2 regions of the Bacillus sp. 11B20 genome follow, and region 1 is predicted to be linked to the other one. Evidence: a T-box and tRNA genes for the amino acid it is inferred to sense, from the RefSeq annotation. Region 1 holds a T-box; the other holds one or more tRNA genes.

Region 1 (3,994 bases):
ATAAACGTGCGCGAAGTACTTTTTCGTTCCCTCTTGCGACATTTTCCAGCGCCTCACTGTTTCCATTTCTGACTGTAATAAAATGCGGCAATAATTCTCCTTGCTCATTTTTCACAGGGAAGTAGCGTTGATGCTCTTTCATTGTTGTCACCAATACTTCTTCCGGCAATGCAAGAAACTCCTCTTCAAAGGAACCAGACAGCACAGTTGGATATTCTACAAGATCGTTCACTTCTTCTAGAAGTTCAGGATCAACAGGAATGACCCAACCTTTTTCTGAAGATAGCGCATTTAGCTGTTCAGTAATTAATTGTTTTCTTTTATCTGAGTCTGCAATCACAAATTGATCGCGCAAAGTTTGTTCATAAGAAGCAGGTGAGTCGATGCTCGCTGTCGTACCAAGGAAACGATGTCCTCTTGTTTCACGGCCGCTTTTCACCCCAGCAATTTCAACAGGTACAATCTCTTGTCCAAATAAACAAACAATCCATTTAATCGGACGGATATAGCGTAAATCTTCGCTTCCCCATCTCATGTTCTTTGGAAAGCTTAATGAAGCAGCGATCTCACCTAACGCTGGGAGAAGGTCTTTGACTTGCTTCCCTTCTTGAAACTTTTGGACATGGACATAATCCACTCCTTTGATCTCTTTGAAATAGAGATCATCTGTTGAAGCACCTTGGCCCCGGGCGAAGCCTTCAGCAGCTTTTGTCCAATTGCCTTCAGCATCTTGGGCAATCTTTTTAGCTGGACCTTTTGCTTCTTCTTTGATGTCTTCTTGTTTTTCTGCGACACCTTTCACAAGTACAGCAAGACGTCTTGGTGAGTTGAATAAAGCAGTCTCTTCAAATGAAATATTTTGCGTTTCAAACCATGCTTTTACTTTCTCACCTAGCTGTTTTGTGCTCTCTGGCATGAAACGAGCCGGCATCTCTTCTAAGCCGATTTCAAGTAATACATCTTGTTTATTCATGAGAAGCCGCCTCCTCTTTTAGCATAGGGAATCCCAATTTTTCGCGTTCTTCATAATAGGTTTTGGCTACTTTTCTTGCTAACTGACGCACTCTTCCGATATAACCAGTTCGCTCAGTCACAGAAATAGCACCCTTTGCATCGAGCAGGTTAAATGTATGAGAGCATTTGAGGACATAATCGTATGCCGGGTGAACAAGTCCTTTGTCCATTTGACTGTGTGCTTCTTTCTCATAGGTTGTAAATAGCTCGAACAGCATGTCAGTATTAGATGTTTCAAATGTATACACAGAGTGCTCATATTCAGCCATTAAGAATAAATCTCTGACCGTAAATCCGTCTGTCCATTCAAGATCGAAGACATTTTCTTTGTCCTGGATGTAAGAAGCAAGACGTTCAATACCGTATGTGATTTCAACAGAAACGGGCTTACATTCTAAGCCGCCGACTTGTTGGAAATACGTGAATTGCGTAATTTCCATCCCATCAAGCCATACTTCCCAGCCAAGTCCAGCACAGCCAAGAGATGGATTTTCCCAGTTATCTTCTACAAAACGAATGTCATGTTTCAGCGGGTCAATGCCAAGTGCTTTCAATGATTCAAGATATAGTTCTTGAATATTGTCAGGTGATGGCTTAATGATCACTTGAAATTGATGATGCTGATACAATCTATTTGGGTTTTCTCCATATCTGCCATCAGCCGGGCGTCTTGAAGGCTCTACATATGCTACCTTCCATGGCTCTGGGCCGATGCTTCTGAGGAACGTGTATGGACTCATCGTTCCGGCACCTTTTTCTGTGTCATACGCCTGCATTAATACGCAGCCTTCATTTGACCAATGCTTTTGCAGCGTCAAAATCATGTCTTGAATATTCAATGATCGCACCTCCATCTTTTCTACACCAACCGCTATGTATGGCGGGTGGGATTAGAACCTTGTAAGAGAACACAAAAACTCCCGTCTCTATGCTCGCAAGGTTCTTTGCAAACATAGGGACGAGAGTTTTTCCCGCGGTTCCACCCTATTTGCTGGTGTCGTAGCATCCAGCCGCTTTGTTTTACGCTGCTCAAGAATGCCTTTCGTTACGCCTCCATCCTTAGCTCACACCGCCCTAAGGTCGCTTTTATGGATTTTACGTAAGTACTTCTTTCTGTCAATGCAACATATTTTATCTTAGATGATCTTACAAAAAGTCATGGGAGATGTCAACTTTTGTTTTCGTCACCCATTAGCTTTTTCATGGATTCCATCTGATTCATGAATTTTTTTGATTTTAAATAGAGGCCGGAATATTCGTCATAGTAGTGATCAAGCACTTGACGAATTTCTTGTTTCGTCTGAGGCTTCACATCAACCTGACCAAGCCTTGATAAATCAAAATAATGAAACAAACGGAGCAGCCTTGCAGCTGCGGGGGATAAGGGCAGTCTATATGGATCTTTCGAAAAACAATTTTGGCAAATGAAGCCGTTATCTCTTATCGAGAAATGGAACTGCCCTTCTTTTTGACCACAGTGAACACATTGATCAAGTTCAGGCTTCATCCCCATCACTGATAACATTTTAACCTCTACGATAAATAAAATAATATCAGCATCTGTGCCTTCGTTGAGATGACGCAGAGATTGAAGCAGAAGCTCAAACAAATAAGGGTTTGGCTTTTTTTCTTCTGTCCCTTTATCAATCAATTCTGTCATATAGGCTGCATATGCGGTCAGAAATAAATCTTCCCGAATGGCCCGCATACTTTCAATCATTTCGCCTTGCTGGAGCGTTCCAAGTCCTGTTGATGATTGGATAAGAAAGGTGCCGTATAAAAACGGCTGACTTATGGCTGAAAGGCGGCTGTTTGATTTTTTTGCGCCTCTTGCCATCACGCCAATTTTTCCATGTTCTCTAGTGAGCAGCGTGACAATTTTGTTTGTTTCGCCATAATCTGTTGTTCTAAGGACGATTCCTTCAGTTTTAATGAGCATTTGTCTACACTCCGAGCGCTGGAGGGGGTCAAGAATTATAAGATTGGAAAATCAAATCGTGCTATTTCTTCTTCAAGTACATCGGGTCTTTCCAGGTTCTCCTTTTCTAACTCTTTGAAAAGCAGATACGTGTCAACGCTTCCTGTTTGTGAAAATACGTTCCATGTAAAATTCAACATAAAAACCCCACCTTTCTTTATTAGAAGCAGCAACGCTACATCCAACATATTAATTTTATCTTGACCAGGCTACCTCCATTTCATGATAAACAATTTTTACTAATCGAACCGCACCATTGTCAGATTTGCTGACAAATGCAGCGATTTTTTAATATTCGTCTTCTCTAAATCCGAAGTCACGAAGGTGAGTGGATTTATTACGCCAGTCCTTCTGAACTTTGACCCAAAGCTCTAAATACACTTTTGAGCCTAGAAGTGCTTCAATATCTCTGCGCGCTTTTTGTCCCACTTCTTTTAACAAGCTGCCTCGTTTACCAATGACGATCCCTTTTTGCGAATCACGTTCTACGACAATGGTTGCCGCGACATGGATCTTGCCATTTTCATCTGGCTTAATCGATTCAATCGCAACCGCAATACTGTGCGGAATCTCTTCTCTCGTTAAATGCAGCACTTTTTCACGAATTAATTCAGAAATAATAAACCGTTCTGGATGATCTGTTACTTGATCTGCCGGATAAAATTGAGGGCCCTCTGGAAGATAACCTTCAATCTGCTGAAGAAGCGTGTCGATATTGTTTCCTTCAAGAGCTGAAATTGGCACAATTTCCTTGAATGGATAACGTGTACGGTATTCATCAATTAAAAGAAACAGTTCATCTGGATGAATTTGGTCAATTTTATTCACGACAAGGAACACCGGTGTAGATGTTTGCTTTAGTCGTTCAATGATGAATTCATCACCTTTGCCATAGCCTTCCTGTGCGTTGATCATAAATAAGATCAGGTCGACTTCCTTCAGTGTATTTTGAGCCACCCTCATCATAAAATCACCAAGCTTATGCTTAGGTTTATGAATCCC
Region 2 (3,994 bases), on a different contig from region 1:
ATGAAGCAGCTATTGCTTGGTGGAATAGGAGGACAACGATCATGAACGTACAGGCGATGAAACAAGGCGCAATAGTTGGTGGTTTTTTAGGGTTCTTAGGCTTTCCGATGCTGACAATCGGTGTACTGTTCTATCATTTATTTCAATCAAAAACGAATGATGCTTTATTATTTAACAGTCTCGCTTTTGAGATGGAAGGCTCGTCCGCATTTACTTTTCAGATCAAGCCAAACTTTTTTATTTATATGATTGTAATTTTTGCTGCGAGTTTTCTCATTGTGGCATGCCTATCAGCAATAAAGCAGAAAAGAGCGAAAGATTAGGAGAATTCTCCTAATCTTTTTTTGTATGACAAACCATAATAAGAAATAAAAAACATCAAAGGGGATCACAATGTTTAAAAAATGGAGCATTCTTTTATTCACAGTTTTTCTATTAGCAGGATGCGGCGAGAAGGCTGCAGAAACGACGACAACCGAAAAGACGGTTTCGACAATAAAAACAGAGCCTGCCACTAAAAACCAAGTAACCATCGAACAAATGAAACTCTCAAAAAAAGAAAAAAACTTACTAGAAGCAGCAACGACTAATGAAAAGGTGGCTCTGACACTGAAAGGATTAACGAAGAAGAACAAGAGTATTACGTTTATCGGGAGCCATTACAAAAATGGCCGATTATTGAATAAGGAAGCATCATCTGCTACCTTTACTTTACACCAGAATGGAACCGACCAAACGGTGAATGTACTTCTTCAATTACATCATGAGAAAGATACATATGAATCACAATTTAGTATTTGGTCAGATAAAAAGAATGATGGGATGACGAAAGCGACATCAAGCTTTCCGTTCAAAGTAAGTGACTATGTATTTTCTGCACAATCTGAAACTGTCAAAGTGGCTTCAGGAGAAAAGGCTCTGATTGCGTATACAGCGGCGATGGGGAAAGACGGGGGGTCAACTATATTTGAAGAGATTGAGAAGAATCCAAAGCAAGCGCTGAAAAATAAGTCACATGCATACTTATTTTATATCCAGCTAGATAAATAACTATCGTAATATATACGGAGAATATGAATTTTTTTGACGAAAAATCTTCATATTCTCTTGACGAATTGTTAAGAAAGTTGTAACATAATAAAAGTCAACGCGATGACGTTGCTTTTAAAAAATTGATGCGGGTGTAGTTTAGTGGTAAAACCTCAGCCTTCCAAGCTGATGTCGTGAGTTCGATTCTCATCACCCGCTCCAATACATAATTTTGTTTATAACGCAGTATTTCGTTTCATAGATAAACGAAGTGTTGCGTTTTTTATTATGTCAGTATAATGTGAAAAAGCACTGTCAGGCTACAGTGCTTTTTCAATGAGTTCATATTTGCTTTCTCCGCCATGTATTTGTACAAACATCTTCGTCAAGGATTGAATAAGAGCTTCACTCTTTTCCCGGGAAATAGATGGAGGGAAAAGGATGATTTGAAGAATGTTCTTTGTGTCTGGAGAAATATGTGCTGTACTTGCTTGAGAAAATAATCCATTCAGTCCTGCGCCGTCCTGCCATTCGATGTGACCAGCCTCATGTTTTGTCAGTGAAAGCGGTCCTTTGATGCGATCGGCATCTAATGTCAGGATGGGTAAGAAATATTTTAGTGAGAAAAATATCGACAAATCCTGTACGGAATTGGTCGAGTCAATAAATTGTTCCTTTTGGATATCAGAAAGAAGTGAAAGGAAAGGAACATCTTTTAAAAGATCCGTCCATTCTTTGATGGCTGGTACTTCTTCTAAGACTTTATCTTCGTATTCAAAAAATAAAGATTCTTGAAACAGGCGTAAGCGGCCTTTTAACATTTGAGGTGATGTGCCAACTTCAATATGCGAATATTCAATCTGCCCAACATGGATAGACGGGTTTTGAGGATGAGAAATTTCCATATGTATCTTCACAGTGACTCACTCCAATCGGTCATGATACACTCGTATTATACTGAAAACAACAGAAGAAACAAAGAAAGGAGGTTTGCAAGGTGATTCATGTTGGAGAATTAAAAGAAGAATTGATTCAATATGCGAAAGAAATTGGTGTCGATAAAATTCGATTTGCAAGTGCCGATACATTTGATTCATTAAAGGACCGCCTCATCTTACATGAATCGTTAGGGTATTTGTCAGGTTTTGAAGAGCCTGATATTGAAAAACGAACAAACCCTTCTTTGCTGCTTCCGAAGGCCAAATCAATTGTTGCGATAGCGCTCGCGTACCCTTCCAAAATGAAAGATGCTCCACGAAGTACAAAGGATGCGAGAAGGGGGATCTTTTGCCGGGCTTCATGGGGAACAGATTATCATGTCGTGCTGAAAAAAAAGCTTGATATGCTCGAAGAATTTTTGCGGAGCAAGCATGTCGATATACGGACAAAATCAATGGTGGATACAGGAGAATTGTCTGATCGTGCTGTAGCAGAACGTGCTGGCATTGGTTTTAGTGCAAAGAACTGTATGATTATCACGCCAGAGTTTGGATCTTATGTGTATTTGGCTGAAATGATCACAAATGTCCCGTTTGAGCCGGATGAGAAAATTGAAGACCAGTGCGGAACATGCAATAAATGTGTGGATTCGTGTCCAACAGGTGCGCTTGTGAATCCTGGACAGCTGAATTCTCAGCGGTGCATTTCATTTTTAACGCAGACAAAAGGGTTTTTACCTGACGAATTTCGTTCGAAAATAGGAAATCGATTGTACGGGTGTGATACGTGTCAAACTGTCTGCCCGATCAATAAAGGAAAAGATTTTCATCTGCATCCTGAAATGGAACCGGATCCTGAAATTGCAAAGCCGCTGTTAAAGCCGCTTCTGACGATCAGCAATCGTGAGTTTAAGGAAAAATACGGTCATGTTTCAGGTTCATGGCGGGGGAAAAAGCCCATTCAGCGGAATGCAATTTTGGCACTCGCTCATTTTAAAGATACATCTGCCTTACCAGTGTTAATTGAGCTGATGCACAAGGACCCAAGACCGGTCATTCGGGGAACAGCTGCTTGGGCAATTGGGAAAATTGGCGATGATCAGCAGCTCCCAGAGCTGGAAAAGGCTCTTGAGCGGGAAAGTGATGAAGAAGCGAAAGCGGAGATTGTGAAAGGGATTGAGCTCCTGCAGACACCTTTAAATACTAAATAACATTCCTGTGAACATAGAATGAACCAAACAGAGATTTTAAAAAATGTTTGGTGGTGTCTGTGTGTGAAACAATTATTAGAGAAAACTTTAGAAGACAGGCTGGCGTATTTAATCAATGACCGTGCAATCAAGCAGCCGCAGCTTATGTCTGATGTGGAAGCAGTAGAGCGGAAAAAAGAGCTTTTTGCTAGAAGACAGGTTGAAATTGTGAAGGCGAAAGCAAAAACAAAACTTCTCGATTCAGCCATTCAAGATGATGGAGCTCAGCATGTGCAGTACCTTGCTCATCTCACATATGTCTGCAAGGATGTAGACGATTCTTTTTATTTAGAGGAACAGGTGGAAAAAAGAGAAGCATTTCTTTATAACGACATGCTTGTCAAAGATCGGATGATGCTAGAAGAGCGGCAAGGGGAAGAGCTTATGGATGAGCGCTTTCAGACCGAAGAACAATTCGGTAGAGCTTTTCACTATGACCGGCGGGCAGCCGTGCAGTATGCGGAGACTTACTGGAATAAGCGGAATCCAGCCTATAAAAATTTTGAAGATAACTGTACAAATTTTATTTCACAATGTTTGAAAGCAGGGAATGCGCCAACAAGAGGATATCCGAACCGCGGGTCTGGCTGGTGGGTGCGTCCGCATACGTGGAGCTATAGCTGGACGGTGGCTCATGCGATGAAAAATTATTTAGCGAATTCGAAAGCGGGTTTGAGAGCAAAGAAACTTAAAGAACCACGCGAGCTTCAAATTGGAGATGTCATTTGCTACGATTTTGAAGGTGATGGAAGGTATAATCATACAACCATTGTTGTT

What was found. The T-box of region 1 lies ahead of glyQ (glycine--tRNA ligase subunit alpha). A T-box ahead of a tRNA ligase gene usually reads a tRNA of that ligase, here a tRNA-Gly.
Region 2: it encodes a tRNA-Gly, which carries the amino acid that the T-box ahead of glyQ (glycine--tRNA ligase subunit alpha) is inferred to sense. The anticodon was not compared.

The regions. Positions count from the first base shown of each region.
Region 1 covers NZ_JBLZWZ010000008.1:413,294-417,287, forward strand. Annotated here, with positions in the region: gene glyS (glycine--tRNA ligase subunit beta) at 1-973, opposite strand, end outside; gene glyQ (glycine--tRNA ligase subunit alpha) at 966-1,853, opposite strand; T-box leader at 1,966-2,143, opposite strand; gene recO (DNA repair protein RecO) at 2,183-2,953, opposite strand; gene ACN6NB_RS11465 (YqzL family protein) at 2,989-3,132, opposite strand; gene era (GTPase Era) at 3,281-3,994, opposite strand, start outside.
Region 2 covers NZ_JBLZWZ010000007.1:23,164-27,157, forward strand. Annotated here, with positions in the region: gene ACN6NB_RS04335 (PqqD family protein) at 1-45, shown strand, start outside; gene ACN6NB_RS04340 (hypothetical protein) at 42-323, shown strand; gene ACN6NB_RS04345 (hypothetical protein) at 394-1,050, shown strand; tRNA gene ACN6NB_RS04350 (tRNA-Gly) at 1,178-1,251, shown strand; gene ACN6NB_RS04355 (hypothetical protein) at 1,350-1,946, opposite strand; gene queG (tRNA epoxyqueuosine(34) reductase QueG) at 2,030-3,178, shown strand; gene ACN6NB_RS04365 (amidase domain-containing protein) at 3,242-3,994, shown strand, end outside.